Pigmentibacter sp. JX0631: one gene and its partner. The protein of the gene in region 2 interacts with the protein of the main gene of each other region in a pairwise test. Links are inferred from orthologs where the notes say so. Each region holds a gene or a part of one and is shown on either strand. Other genes may lie near its edges.

The links.
Region 1: the proteins of rplI (region 2) and lon interact in binary tests that used the Escherichia coli proteins (3 or more experiments, as listed by UniProt). The link is inferred for Pigmentibacter sp. JX0631 from one-to-one orthologs.

Annotation. Positions count from the first base shown.
Region 1 is NZ_CP123622.1:384,913-393,066, reverse strand. The notes cover bases 3,399-6,505. They hold lon (endopeptidase La), read right to left. Parts: upstream 6,148-6,505; coding sequence 3,649-6,147; downstream 3,399-3,648. Other genes in these bases: QEJ31_RS01615 (aminotransferase class V-fold PLP-dependent enzyme), read right to left, coding at 6,260-6,505; QEJ31_RS01625 (HAMP domain-containing sensor histidine kinase), read right to left, coding at 3,399-3,616. Outside these bases: QEJ31_RS01640 (TetR/AcrR family transcriptional regulator), read right to left, coding at 136-747; QEJ31_RS01635 (hypothetical protein), read left to right, coding at 844-1,209; QEJ31_RS01630 (hypothetical protein), read left to right, coding at 1,572-2,504; more of QEJ31_RS01625, read right to left, coding at 2,513-3,398; more of QEJ31_RS01615, read right to left, coding at 6,506-7,942.
Region 2 is NZ_CP123622.1:522,069-530,065, reverse strand. Bases 3,003-5,952 are described here. They hold rplI (50S ribosomal protein L9), read left to right. Parts: upstream 3,003-4,229; coding sequence 4,230-4,676; downstream 4,677-5,952. Other genes in these bases: QEJ31_RS02230 (tetratricopeptide repeat protein), read left to right, coding at 4,779-5,594; QEJ31_RS02240 (hypothetical protein), read left to right, coding at 3,003-4,175. Also shown: QEJ31_RS02255 (neutral/alkaline non-lysosomal ceramidase N-terminal domain-containing protein), read right to left, coding at 1-1,378; QEJ31_RS02250 (hypothetical protein), read right to left, coding at 1,399-2,244; rpsF (30S ribosomal protein S6), read left to right, coding at 2,306-2,722; more of QEJ31_RS02240, read left to right, coding at 2,772-3,002; QEJ31_RS02225 (hypothetical protein), read left to right, coding at 5,988-6,701; QEJ31_RS02220 (hypothetical protein), read left to right, coding at 6,737-7,687; QEJ31_RS02215 (hypothetical protein), read left to right, coding at 7,782-7,997.

The DNA of each region.
Region 1 (8,154 bases), 140 kb from region 2 along the record:
TTAATTTTCAACCAGTTTAAAAAATGTATCCCACCGAGATTTATAATGTTCAGTTTTTTCTAGTATTTGCATATGCCTCTATCCTGAAGCGCATGTTTTTCTTCAATATTTAAATATATTTTGGTTTTCAAGTGATTATTTTCGAAAAATATTAACTAGTATTTGTTTAAGAAAGTTTTCAAATTCTTCTGCCTTCCACAGTCTTTCTGCGACTAGTAATTGGTAAAAATTTCTACTTGTTAGAGCCCAAAAAATATCACGTGCTTTTTGAAGTTCCATTTGGTTACAATTTTTAATATCGCCTAAAATTAGTTTCACCATTTCTTCTTGGCGTGAATATCTCCGTTCTTCTAATTCTTTTTGTATTAAACTTAATTCATTAGAAATACCAGTTAAACCATTTAAAGTGTTAATTAAATTTTGTTCTGCAGAATAAATTTGGGAAGTCATTTTAGCAGCTTGAGCTAATTTTTCTTCTAACGTAGCGGATGACTTTGTTTCTATTACTAATTGAGAAAATTTTTCTGCGTCTGTGGCTGAATCTAGTAAAGATTTTAAAATACCGAGCTTTGATTTGAAGAGCGAATAAATTGTTGGAGTTGAAACGCCCGCAGTTGCGGCAATTTGTGGAACCGTAATGTCATTATAATTAAATGAAATTAATAATTTTTTTGTAGCTTCTAGAATTCTAGTCTTTGTATTTATTGCTTGTTGTTTTCTATTTTGTGCTTGATATGTGCGTTTCATAAATCTCCTTGACATATAATCTAGATGAACCTATATTAAATATAGTATACTATATTTAATATAGGTTCATCTAGATTACTAATTTAAGAGGAAAAAATGCGAAAAAGCAATATTGAATTAGCAAAACAGTATTATGCATGGATTGTAGAAAAAAATATCAATAATTTAAGCGAGTTGCTTGACGAAGAGATTGAATTTGTAGGACCTATGAGCTCAATCAAAAAGAAAGAAAATGTTTTGCGAGCTATCGAAGGATATTCTCAAATAGTTCAAAACATTGAGATTCTAGAAAGCTTTGCTAATGGGGAAAAAGTATTGTTAACTTATCTGTTAACTTTTCAAAATAAAACTTCTCGAGCTGCTGTACAGCTTAATTTTAAAAATCATTTAATAGAGAAGTTAGAACTTTATTATGACCCCACTCCTTTTATAAATTTTCGAGAAAGAATTTTTAGTAATTAAAGAAACAGAATGATTTATCTAAAATTTTCAGAAAAAATTTAGAAATATTTATAGATTAGATCTTCTCGAAATAATTTAAGTATGAAAAAAATAGTAAACTAATTATATAAAAATTAATTTACTATTTTAATTTTTATATAGTTTAGTTTTATATCTAAAGATATCCAAAGAATGTTTTAATGCATTATAATTACTATTTAACTAGTTTTAATTAAATAAAAAAATAAAATTTCAAAATAAAAATACTTCCTTAAAAATTTGACTAAAAAAAAATAAAAATATATTAAATTTTTGTTACTTTTATTAATATTAATTAAATTAACTGTGTTCTAATTGTTTTAATATAAAAATTTGGAGAATATATGAAAAATAAATATCTTTATTTAAGTGTTTTGATGGGTTTATCAGTTTATTCATCTAATTCACTTGCAAATGAAGTATATCTCTCTTGTGACAAAAATGATATTTTAGTGAGCTATGATAAAGGAAGTAATGTTGCTACTTATCAAATTAATAATAAAAACCTTATAAATGAAGTTAAAAGATTTTTGCCTAATTTAACACAAAATCAAATAGATATTCTGAAAGAAAATAACTCTATTGAGTTTTTAAGTAATAATACGATTATGAATGGAAACTATTCGAGTCTTAATTCTTCTTATTTTTCACAAGTAACAGAATTAAAACAAAAAGAAACAAATAGAAGTTATTTAATCCTTTCTTCTAGAGTAAAAAATGGACTTGCTTTAGAAGTACATGAATACAATCCAAGTAATTTTTCAGTTGCTATGCCTATAACTACATCACCACTTGTTCAATGGAACTTTAAGAAGTGTGAGAAAAAGAACGCTGTAAATTCAGAGTATGATCCTTTTAGTTTTGGTAGTCAGAAAAAGAATCAAAAAAATAATACTATTGCGAGTAATAAACCAGCAAATTTAACAGAAGTATCAAAGAAATTGTTTGATAGACGGGTTGGGTATTTAAAAGATAAAAATATAAGTGGAATTTTATCTGACTATAGTGATGATGCGCAGTTAATTATTAATGGTAAAGTAATTACAGGAAAGAGCAATATCGAACAAGTTTTTGTTAAAATTGCGGCTGCTTCTGCTGCTATTGAAGGCTATAGTATAAATAAATTTTTAATTTCTGATCAAATTATATATTTAACTTGGAATGTAAAAGTAAACGGAATAGATTATAACATTGGTAGTGATACTTTTGTGGTGATTAACGGAAAAATTAAATATCAAGTAATAACAGCGGATGAAAATTTATTTAAAAATATGTAAATTATACTTTATAATTTTTTAGGAAATTTTAAGGTAAACGTAGTACCTTCATTTATAATTGATTTTACCTTAATTTCTCCGCCATGCTGTTTAACTAAGGAATAGGTAATTGATAATCCTAATCCAGTACCTTCACCTATTGGTTTAGTGGTAAAAAAGGGATCAAAGATTTTATCAATATTTTCTGGTTTAATTCCAGAACCCGTATCTTCAATTACTATATAAATATTTTTTTGATCTTCATATTTTGAAAACGTAATAACTCCACCATTTTTCATAGCTTGAATTGCATTAGTTATCAAATTTAAATAAATTTGCCCTATTTGCCCTGAATTACCAGAAATAATTCCTTCTGTATTACTAATTTCCCAAACAGTTTGTATATGTTTTTGTTGTAAAAATCCTTTTGCAAGTTTTAATGTTTTTTCTAATTCGAGAACTAAATTTATCTCTGTAAAGAGTTCTATTTTTCCATCTTGTCTTGCAAAACTTAATAAATTTTCAACTATTTCTTTACATTTTTTCGCACCAATCTCTATTTGTTGCAAATCTTCTTTGTGCCTATCAGTAGAATCTAATTCACTTAGTAATATTTGAGTAAAAGCAAGTACTCCTGCTAATGGACTGTTTAGCTCGTGCGCTATACCACCTGCGAGTTTTCCAATTGCAGCTAATTTGTCTGCATGTGCTAAACTTTTCTGCAGTTGTTTTTGTAGAGTAATATTCCGATAGTGGATAACATATCGACCTTCTTTGTGTTCAGGTGTTTTTTCCATTACATGCGCACGTATTGTGAATGTTTCATTTGGAAATAAATGTTCGCTAGTCCATTCTATGTCAGGTCTGTTAACTTTCGCTTCGTTAAGTAAACAGTCTTTGCAAGGTTCATTTTTATTTGCAAAAGCGGAATAACATTTTTTGTTAATTAATGTATTATAAGTAGCTTTGGGATTAAATTTTTTTGCGATTTGTAAATAGGATTTATTGATTCGTAATATATTGTAGTGATTATCAATAAACACCAATGGATCTGCAATGGTATCAATCATTGCCAACCACTGATGTTTTAAATCTTCTAAATCTAATTTCTCTAAGTCATTATTTTTTTTCATAAGCTCCGCTCAGAAGGTTCATGAAAATAAAATTAATGGTGTAAAGGAGTTGGATTACCTTTATTCGCTACGGCTGCAATTCCTATTTGCGCATTTTTTAACTTGGTTTCAAGAGCATCATTAGATTCCCAAGCAATAGCATGCAGAAGGACTGTATCCATATGATCAACTGGAATAATTTCTAAATCTTGTAAGATATTTTTAGGAATTTCGAGTAAATCTCTTTCATTTTCTTTAGGAATGATTACTTTTTTAATTCCGCCTCTATGCGCTGCAAGAAGTTTTTCTTTTAATCCCCCAATTGGTAATACTCTTCCACGGAGGGTAATTTCCCCGGTCATTGCAACTTCTCGATTAAATGGTTTTTTTGTTAGAGCACTAACTAAAGCAGTCGCCATTGTAATCCCTGCACTTGGCCCGTCTTTAGGAATTGCACCTTCTGGAAAATGGACATGAATATCAATTTTAGAATAAAACTCATCTTCTAAGCCTAAAAAAGTACCTCTTGATCTGACATAACTGAAAGCAGCTTGAGCTGATTCTTGCATGACATCGCCAAGTTTACCAGTAATTTTTAAGTTACCTTTTCCGCTCATTACAGCTACTTCAGTGACTAAAAGATCGCCACCCACTTCAGTGTATGCAAGACCTTGTCCAACACCTATTTCATTTTTAGATTCTTTTTCTCCAATACTATGCTTTCTAGGGCCGAGATATTTTTGCACTAATGCTCCATCAATTAATGGAGCTTTTAACCCTTCTAAGGAAACGGCTTTTGCAGTATTTTCTGTTTCTTTATTTTCTTTATTTTCTTTTGCTTTACTAGATTTTTTATTAATAGTTTTAAGCAAATCCCGGGCAATTTTTCGGCATATGCTAGAAATTTCACGTTCTAAATTTCTGACTCCAGCTTCTCTAGTATAGTAACGAACAAGTTCTTCTAAAGCTGAATTTTCAAATTTTAGTTCAGATTTTTCTAGTCCGTTTGACTTAATAGATTTTAACACCAAATGTTGTTGAGCAATATTTATTTTTTCTTGTTCCGTATAGCCACTCAAATGAATGATTTCCATTCTATCAAGTAAAGGTTTTGGTACGCCGTTTAAACTATTGGCTGTTGCAATAAATAATATTTGAGAAAGATCGTAATCTAAGTCTAAGTAGTGATCATTAAAAGCATGGTTTTGTTCAGGATCAAGAACTTCGAGCATAGCGCTAGAAGGGTCTCCACGAAAGTCAGAGCTCATCTTGTCAATTTCATCTAACAAGACAACGGGATTTCCGCTCCCCGACTTTTTAATTGCATTTAATATTTTTCCAGGCATAGCGCCAATATATGTTCTACGATGCCCTCTTATTTCAGCTTCATCTCGGACTCCACCTAGTGCAATGCGTGAAAAATTGCGTCCTGTTGAGCGTGCGATGCTTTTTGCTAAACTCGTTTTTCCAACTCCAGGGGGGCCAACTAAACATAGTATTGGACCTTTAATTTTGTCTGATAGACTAGTCACTGCTAAATATTCCAAAATTCTTTCTTTTACTTTTTCTAAGCCAAAATGATCTTCATTTAATACTTCTTCAGCAAACATTTGATCTTTTATGGTTGGCGCATAATCAGCCCAAGGCAATGAGAGAACTGTATCAATATAATTTCTTACAACAGTTGCTTCAGCGCTCATTGGACTCATGCTGCGTAGTTTTTTAACTTCTTTTTTAAGTTTTTCTTTCGCTTCTTCACTAAGTTTTTTAGTTTTAATTTTACTTTCAATTTCTGCAATTTCTGTTCTGATGTCATCAGAATTGCCTAATTCTTTTTGAATAGCGTTCATCTGTTCGTTTAAGTAATATTCTTTTTGAGTTTTTTCCATCTGGCGTTTAACACGCGCTCTGATTTTCTTTTCAACTCGCAAAATTTCAATTTCTGACTGAATTATACTAAATATTTCTTCTAATCTTTTAGCAGGATCGATTGTTTCAAGAATTCTTTGCTTATCGGCAAGTTTTAAATTAGCTAATTGCACAACTAACGTATCAGCTAAACGACTTTCATCTTCAATACTTGAAATTGAAAATACCATTTCTGGCGGGACTTTTTTATTTAATTTAACATAAGTATCAAATGCTTGTTTTACCGTTCTCACAAGAGCTTCATTTTCAGCTGAACGTCCATTAGGTTCTTGTACTTCGGTAATTTCGACTACAAGCATTTCGTTAGCTTCAACATACTTGGAAATACGCCCCCTTTTTTTTCCTTCGACTAGAATTTTAACGGTTCCATCTGGTAAGCGAAGAAGTTGCAATATTTGAGCTATCGTTCCAAATTCATAAATTTCTTCTGGAAGAGGATCATTAGATTTTGGTTTCTTCTGTGCAGCAAGGAATATTTCTCTATTTCTCGCCATAGCATCATCCAAAGCTTTGATGCTCTTTTCACGACCAACAAACAAAGGGACGACAGTATGCGGAAAAACCAACAACTCCCTCAGGGGCAAAAGTGGTAATGTTCGGCTTGTCGTTTTTTTATCAGCCATATTGAGTTACTCCTTTGCGGTCATGTTAAAATTAAACCCATTCCTTCATTTTAAGACATTTGTGAGGATACGCAACACCATTTCCATTTAACTATTTAAGACTTAAATATGATTAAATAAAATCCTTCAACTCTGGCACCCTTTTTAAGAAACCTTTCCCTTTTTTTTGCAAAAACTCATTCCCAAGAAACTCCTGTTCCTTTAAGATGTCGGTTAAAATTTTTTTATTTGTGAGAGGGTTAAAAGGAATTGCTCTAAGGACGACAATTTCTTGGCTTGGATAAACAGTTTCTAAAGTTGTTCTTGAGACAAAACTTTTTCCCGACTGTCTTTGTTTTTTTTGGATATAAATGTTTAACTCATTAAGAAATAAATTTATTTTAATTAATAAATTCAGTAATTTTTTGTCACTAATATCATTATTATCATTTCTGAGTTGATTATTAAATATTTTAAAAATCTTACTGTTTTTCTGGAAAAAGTTTTTTAAAATTTTGCCTGTATATCGATAGGTAACAATATTTGTCTCAGGAAAACTTGTTAACTCAAATGCTAAACTTTTCTCAATCAGTTTTGCTAATTGTGAAGTATTACTAATAGCTTTTAAAATTAATTGATTATAACCATTTTTACCCAGTGCCTTAAAATGAAACCATAATTTTAAAGAGTCAAATCTTCTGCTGCCTTCGATCGTTGTTCTGCCTAAGTCAATACTCCCCTTGCGGATAATATAGTTAGCATTGTGTCTAATAGAGTCTAAAGCGTTTTCGTCTTTAAATAAAACAGCGCTGTGTGACATTGATAAATACATGAATTTATGCCCGTCGATAACAACAGAATCTGCAAAAGAAATTCCTTTTAGTAAATTACGCTTTTTATTGGAAAGCAATAAGGCTCCTCCCCATGCGGCATCTACATGAAACCATATTTTGTACATTCGACAAATTTTAGCGAGTTCTTCTAAATCATCAATATTTCCAGTTTCTGTAGTCCCTGCAATACCAACTAATGCTATTATTTTTGTTTTAGTATTAAGCAGATTGTGAATTATTTTTTTTAATTCCACGATATTTATTTTATTAGTAAAAGCTTCGCAAGGTATGCTAATAATATTATCTTCACCTATGCCAAGAATAGTAGCTGCTTTTTTTATTGAGTAATGCCCACGTTGACTAACTAAAATCACTGTGCGCTGAAAGCCTGAATTAAGTAAGGCAGCATATACCCCCTTTTTATGAACCTCTGGAAAAGCTTTATTTCTGGCAACAAGCAGAGCTGTTAGGTTACCTAATGTCCCTCCACTGCAATAATTTCCCAGAGCTTTATCAGCATTATTTATAATATTTTGATAAAATATCTTATTTCTTTTATAGACAAGTTTATGAAGCCATGTAAGGGTTTGCCATTCCACATAAGTGGCAGAAAGTCCAGTTTCAATTTTAACTACATTTTGATTTAAAGTGCTTATTAATAAGTCACATAGTAAAGAAAAGCTAGGCGTTGCGCCTGTCATATGACCAATAAAGTTAGGATGAGATACTTTTACAGAATTTTTAACAATATTGTCAATTGTTTCCTGTAAAACTTTGGGTATTTTTTCACCTTTCAAGGGAACCAATGGCGAAGAAAATAATTTTGAAATTTCTTTCGGGGAAATTTCGCCGTAGATTTTTTTTCCATTTTTATTGTATAAAAAATTGAGTGAAGCATTTAAAGTAATAGTTGCCCATTTATTAAACTCTTTCTCGTTTGCTTCTGGAAAGAAGTATTTAGAAATTAAAGAAGATTTATTCATAATAATGTGCTGTCCCAATTTATCCATTAAGCAGATGTCAATGCGAATTCATATATGAATCAATCTAAAATTGACACAAATTTATTAATAAATTTTCTTTTCGGAAAATTTGATCAGATTTTTTTACTGCAATTCTTGCATTATCAAAGAATGAATTGTAAATACAAATTTCCGGGCAATCGGTATCATTAATTAACACATGGAGTTTTTCT
Region 2 (7,997 bases):
CATGAATAGTTGAACAAGTATCCATGTTTTTAACTAAATAATTGCTACTAGTCATTAGATAACCAACATAATCATTAGCAGTTGATAATACTACAATTGATGAAATAGTTGGAAAGTAAGTAGCTAGCATTGATTGAAGAAGCTGTTTTGTATCAAAGAGAGGTTCTCCCGGAAATAAAAAGAAATAAGTTGATCCTAGTGAAAACCAAGAAATTTTTGTAATATTATTTGTTATATCAGTAGATTTTATAGAAATAATATCCGAAAAATATTTTTCTGGTATTATTCCAAAACTTATACCACAACCAGTAAAGTTAATTTGAAATCCAGGTAAAGTAATAAATAAAGTTCCATAATTTAAACTCAATAAATTGGAATTATTTGATATATTTGCGATAGTTTCGTTAACAAACGTGTTTGCAAATGTTTTTCTATCAGTTATATTATCTATGGCATTTATTGATGCATTTCCTACTACAGAATTAAAAAAAGCACAATTTGTAGAGTGTGTTAAATTTTGAAGAGATTCTTCTAAATATCCAGCAAAGTCACCACTTAATGTTAACTCCGCAGCTCCATACCAAGTAGGATGACCACTAAATACTTTGAAACAAGCAAGCGAATTTGAACTTACGTCTTTTAAATTTAAATAATATGTAGATCTATCAACCTCCATTCCTGCAAATCTAGTAAAGTTGTATCCGGATGCAGTATAATTTGCATTATCATAAGACTGGATTGTTCCTAAATTACTTATTGCATCATTTAATCCAGAAAAAATTTGTGCTCTTACAAGTTCGTAGATCTTTGGATTAAATCTATCACAAACAGCCGCAGCCCAAAAAGGATTTTCTGTTAATCCTGCAGGACCAGAATGGGTATGTGTAGCAATAAATTGAACATTTGCATGACTTAAATTTAAACTAGGAAAATTATTTTGTAGTTCTTTTATCATTTTTAAATTAAAATCACTTGGAATAGCAATTATATCTAAGTTAATAAGTAAGTAATACATATCTTGGGAGTTATTTTTTCCTTTGAAAAGAATTACTTTTATTCTCGGTGAATGATCAATATTTTGAAAAGGTTTACAAAAAGTTGAGCTATCCCCAATATTAATTAAATCAGGAGGAATTAATCTACGTAGTGGTGAGCCAAATCCTGATAAGCTTACTGGAAAGTTTGGGTAAATTGATTTTGCGCTCATGCCAACTTGCAAATTGGAGGAAAGAGATCCCATTCCTCCACTTGAGTCTGCTGGAAAAAAAAGACTGTTTTCATTATTAGAAGCATTAAAAGGAGGTTTATTGATTTCAATCTGGCAAGCAACAATAAAATACAATGATATAATTAGAATTCCCAATTTAAAACTATTCATTTTTTTTCCAAATTATGAATTTAAAAATCTATTCCAAGGTATGCATCGGGAAGAGGGCCTGATATCCTAATGCCATCAAAAGTCAAATTCCAGTAGGCAATTCCTACTCCAAGTATAAAATGAGAAATAAATTCTTTTCTTACTGAAAAGCCTAAAGCTTTGTACTCGACTGATGCTGTATTTCTAGCTCCACCTATTTGTCTCCATTCTAAAGGAAAACTTTGAAGATAGTAAAATTCCAGAGAAAGATTTGTCTGCAAAGGTGTGTCGCTATCATAGTAATTGTGAATCAATCCTATTTTATAATTTGAATCAAAAACACTGCCCCAAATTTGATACAATTGTTTAGTTGATAATTGATATGAAGAATCAGTTAATTCATTATCCCAAAATTTATAATTAAATTTAAAGAAAAAGAGCCAATCATTATTTTCTGTATTTAAATAGTAATTATAAGCTAAACCTATACCGAGAGCGACGCCCTTTTTATTTACTTCCTTACTATAATTTGTCTCGGGATGTACGCTAACTGAAAGAATGTTTGCTTGAGCAATTTTGGTAGAACAGCTTAGTCCTACTTGTAAAACTGAATAGAGAAGAGGAATTTGATTAAACTCGAATAGACAGGGAATAAAACTGAGGTTCAAAAGACTTTCAGTAACACCAATGCGAATAAGTTTATAATTTTCATTATTATCAATGAGTTGTAAATCATCATGGGGAAATAGAGTAATAACTCTTCTGTCAGCATAGCCTTTTAGAGGGAGAAGGATGAAAACTAAGAGGAAAACCTTAAAAGAAACAGCCTTTATTAAATTAGACTTGAAAAAATTGTGAAATAAAGTTAGGGGAAATACTTCGACCAAACTCCTTGCTCCTCATATTTGGGGCTCAAGTTTAAGTTGCACGATCCATAAGGAGAATTCTATGCGTGAATACGAAGCAATGATTATTGCAAAGGCTGACTTACCTGAAGCTGAACTATCCAAAATGGTCTCTAAATGGGAGACTATCATTGGAACAGATGGTGGACAAGTAGTCAAAAAAGAGACTTGGGGCGTTCGTCGTCTCGCTTATCCAATAAATAAACAAACACGTGGTAACTACTTCGTTTATGATGTTGCTACAAATCAAGCAAATATTCATGAACTAGAGCGTATTCTTAAATTAGAAGAAAATGTTCTACGTTCTATGGTAATAAAACTTGCTGATAGCGTAAATGTTGAAGCACGTCGTCTAGAACTACAAAAACAAGCAGAAGCTGCTGCTCAACGTGCAGCAGAAGCCGCGCGTGAAAAAGCAGAAGCTGAATCCTTGGGTGCACGTAGAGGACAAGAAGACTAATTTCTTGTATTTACTGAATTTATTTAAGGTTGCAAAAAGAGGATTTATTTTGAAACCAAATAAAAATGAGTCACAAAACCAAAATAGCCATAATAAAGAAGTAAATTCGTCCAAAAAATTTACTCCTACGTTGCTGTTTTCAGGATTTTTCATTGCTGTAAGTTTCATAACTCAAATTATTCCTCTTGCGGTTTTTAATGTTGCACAAATTTCTGCAATTCTTGGAAAAAGAAAAGCTGTTTTGCTAATGATAGCGGTAGCTTTAGTTTTAATCCTGATAGGAAGCGCCTTTGCTCCTACTATTTTGGCTACTGGAATTCTTGTTCTATTGGCTATTCCGTTTTTTATGTCTGCTGTTATGATCAGGGAGAAAAATAAGCATTGGTTATTTGCCGCTGTTATTATGTTTTTACCCACTCTTTTTCTGTTTTATACAGCTATTTTTGTAGCTGACAAAAAAGAGTTTGCTCAACAGATGGGTGAAAATATTGGATTAGTTCAGCAGGAAAAATCAGCTTCAAGCCAAGATAAATCCATGCAAAACTTCAGTGCTTCTGAAAAGATTAATAATCCTGATACCAACATCGCTGAAAAAACTAACAAAGCTAGTAATCCTAAAAGTCCGGATGTTAAAGCCTTTTATGAAAATTTCGAAAAGGGAAATCCTGGCCTTATTAAGTATGTTACTGATTTTCTGAACTATAGTTCATGGCAACGAATTCTATTTTTTGTATTTGGGTCAGGATCTATATTTTTATTATTATGCTTACTTATTTCATTTGCAAATGTTGTCTTTGTCGATTTTGGCTTTGAACAAATTGAGCGTTTAAGATCTATAGTTAATTATATATTAAGAAACTCTTCATCTTTTACATCCCAGCTAGTCAACAGTCTGCTGGCAATGCCGATGGTTAATACAGGCCGAACAAGTACACCAATCATGATAGAGAAGCATAAATTACTTAATTCAGAAGACAGCGATAAAAAAGATTCTAGTATTTTAGCTTATTTCTGGAAGCCTTTAAAACCTAAAAATTCTATGTTTTGGCAGGGTTATGCTTTTCGATTCCAAGGCCAAAGTTCTTGGAATTTAAGAGAGTTCACTCTCCCTTTTCCATTAGTTATTGCATCTATTGCTGGATTGGCTTCCATTGGATTAAGCTTTACTAATTTTGAAACTATGCTTAAAGTTCTTGAACATTCTTCTTATGCACCATTAATAGCGGGAATTAGTTTATTTTCTTTTATTCTGCTTACAATTGTTGCTTTACAAGGAATGTTTACTCTGTATAAAAGACTAACGACTATAGCTCTATTTCCGATAGTGCTTATTTTTGCTCTGCTATTAGTGAATAAATTCATTGGAACATATGAAATTATTGGCTTTTTTGGAGTCATTGGCTTACTTGATTATGTGTATGATTGGCGTGGAATTAGCAAGAAACAAAGCTAATTTGCGTTATTCACATCAACTTTTTATTGATATTATGAAAGAAGGATATAAATTATGCTCGTACTTTTACAAGCAAATGTACCAAATTTAGGTCATATCGGGGACCTTGTTAAGGTAAAAGCTGGCTATGCTAGAAACTATCTTTTTCCTCGTGAATTAGCTGTTTTAGCTGATGAAAGAAATAAAAAACTATTAGATCATCAACGTAGACAAGCTGATGCTAAAAAACAAAAAGATCTTACTAGTGCTAAAGAACTTGCAGCTACTATTAGTGCTCTTTCTTTAACCATCCAAAAACCAGTAGGTGAAGAAGATAAAATTTTCGGTACAGTTACTACACAAGAACTAGCTGATGCTTTCCGTGCAGCTGGACATGAAATTGACCGCCGTATGATTTCTATCCTTGATGAAATCAAACTTGTTGGTGTTTATAAAGGTGTAGTTAAACTTCATCCAGAGGTTTCTGCTCAATTCAATATTTGGGTTGTTGCGCAAAACTAAATTCTTTAGTGAATGTGTATAATTTAAAAAGTAAGGGAAATGCCCTTACTTTTTTTTTGACTCTTTTTAAGTTTTTTCCTTTTTAAGACGATTGTCTTGATTATGAAACATTTGAAAGATGCTAAATTACTAATAGAAGAGGGCGATTCAGCAGGGGCGATGGAAGTTCTAGAGAATTTGCTTTCTCTATCACCTAGAAACACTGAAGCGATAAGAATGAAAGCTTTTATCCTAGATGCTTGGGGAAGATTCGATGAATCTTTATCTCTTTTGCATACTTTGGGCAAGTTGTCTTCTTCGGAAGAAGAGCCTTATGCCGAACTAGATAAAAGAATAGATGAGGATAGAGAGTCACTAATTTATAGCAGATTGACTCCAGAGGGGAGATGGTACTTTCAATTTTCACCTTTGCAAATGCTCATCTCGTTAATAGGCTTAATGGGATGTTTTTTATTTTTGATAACAAGTCCAACTTTTTTTGAACATTCAAAATCTTCCATTCCTCCAGGTTTGTTATTTTCATTTTTTACTTTAGTTGTTATTCCTTGGTTTATGTTACTTTTAATCAATATGCATGGAATTAAAAAGATTTTAGTTGGACTTGCTGGAATTCAAGTATTTTATGGAATGAAAAAAATTGAATATAGTTGGGAGCAAATGGGGCATGTTGTGATAGAATATGATCCTAATTTAAAAGAAGATTATTTACATATGATAGTATATTCACGCTTAACTCGAGAACCTCTTTTTAATTTTGATATTTCAAAAACAAAAAGTGTAGTTCGGGCAAGAAGACATTTTGTCCGTTTAATTCTTAGTTACATTGATACTGTAAGTTATGTTCCAAGAGGGAAAGCAACAAATAAAGAAGAAAATACTATTAATAGTAACAATAATAAAAATGATTCTGCTGCCTAATTATATTAATATTTAACTATTTTTTATAATCAGATAATTTTATTCTATTAAAAATTATAATCATAGACTGTTATCTAAAAAAATTATCTTTTAAATTAAAAATTTTATTTGATTAAAAAATAATTCTATTTCATAAATATTATTGCATTAAAAAAGTAAATAATAATTAATTTATTATTTACTTTTTTAAAAAATTTGGAAAATAATTCTAGTATTTTTTATGTAATTCATATGAATAAAGATAAATTTAATATCTAAAAAATATTAAATACATAAATTTTTTATCAATTTTTTAGGAAATAGAAACTGTATTGACAAGTATTTTTTACTTTGTTACCTAATTGAAACTTTAGAGACAAGATTTAGATTTATTTTTTTTTTTGGAGGAATTATATGAGAATTAAGTTTCATTCTTTGATTACTTTGCCTTCTCTATTTTTTATTACCAGTGCTTTTAGTGGAACCCCGACAGTTAATAATAAATGTTATGTTGGCAATATAAATCATCCTAAAAACTCTATGGGAATTGCATTTGATGAAGAATGTTCCAATGCTTATGTTCTTCCTCCAGAAGTTGGTAAAGTTAGCGTAACAGCAGTTCAGCAAAATATGAATTTGGGGTTTTGTAAAACATTAAATTTGGTTTCTGAATCAGTAAAAGAAAGTGAAAGTAATAGATTAGAAATTACTAAAACTATTACTAAGATGATAAAAGACTATGAACCTTTTAAAAAAGAAGTAGATCAATTATATTTCGAAATGAAAAAAAATGAATCAACTTTTAATGCTATTAAAGAACAATTTGATTCATTGAAAGTTAAAGAGCAAAAAATAGGAGAAGAAATTGATCAAGCTTACTTAATTTACAACAAATTAAAAAGGAAAGATCCTGACTCACAAGAAACTAAAAATGCACTTTTAATTCTTGAAGATTTAAGAAAAAAATATCGTGAATTTTTAGACAATGAATTTAATCCTGTAGAGGATAAATATTATATTTCTAAAAAAAGATATTCTGTTTCTAAAGAAGAATATGAGTATGAACAAAATAAATATAATGAAAATTTAAAACCTTTAATGAATTACAAAAGCTGGTTGATGATTTAGCACAATCTGTCATACGGTCTTATGAACGATATTCTATGTTAGAAGGATTAACAGCGCAATTATTATTTAATCCAAGTAATTCAGATATTATTCAGCAGTATATAAGATTAAATCCTTCATTAAATCATGTTACTTGGCAAAATATGCAAATTAAAGATGCTGTAGTTTATGCCTCAACAAAAGATGCTACCGGAGAAGCTGAGTCAACTTATAGAGCGATAATAGATGCCACTATACCTGGGATGAAATTTCAAAATGTTAAAAACTTTGATACTACTTTACCACCACCTTCGCTTACAGAAGAAGTATCCAGCGAAAAAACGGTATTTGGTAGTAGTTCTGGGATAGTCAGGTTAAATTTGCTTGGTGCATGCAAATATTTTGATGATGTAAATAAACCAATTCCTGGCAAAGACATTAACGACATATCTGACAATTTGATTTTAAGAGCAAACTATACTTTTCAATTGAAAGCGCATCGTTCGTTTACAGCTACCTATAATCTTTTCAATATGTTTTCTAGAATTGAAAAGGCTTCATCTTCAAGGGGGTGGTTTTCTACTGCATCCGTGCATTCCATAATTGAAGATAATAAATCTGAAGATTGGTTTAGGATCAAGTTTGATGGAAATGCTGCAGAATTTGGTTATACACCTCAAGAACAAAAAGAAATTGAAATAGATGAAAAAACATTACTAGTAGATAGGGCTCTGAGACAATTTGCAATGATAAATGCTGGATCCACTCCTCCAGGTTTAATGCCACCGCCGGTTTCTGGAATAATGTATGCGTCTAATAGACTAAATTTATGTAATCATTTCTATTGCCAAGTGGGATCCTTTGTTCTGGGAACTATCGGATCACTTTTTGGTGGCTCAAATGCCGCTTCTGAATTTCAAAAGAAAACCAACGTGTGGTCTAAAGACAGCGTTAGTGGATATCAAATAATAGATAGGACAAATCAAATAACTTTTATCAGCAAATAAATATTGTAAAGGGTACATAAATAAAATGAAGTATAGGTCTTTAGAACTTGTTGTTGCAAAACTTTTACACAAAATATAGGAGATACAATTTACTATGAAAATATTTAATGTATTAATATTTTTTATTTCATTTATATTGATTACATCCTGTGGAATTGAAAATAGTCGTAATGATTCTTCAAAAGATAAGCCAGACAATAACAATAAAATAGATGGTATAGGTAATATTGTTGATGTAGGTAATCAAGAAACGCAGATACCAGGAGATGAGTTAGTAACCAATATCCAAATTCCAGCGGAGGGTTCAGAT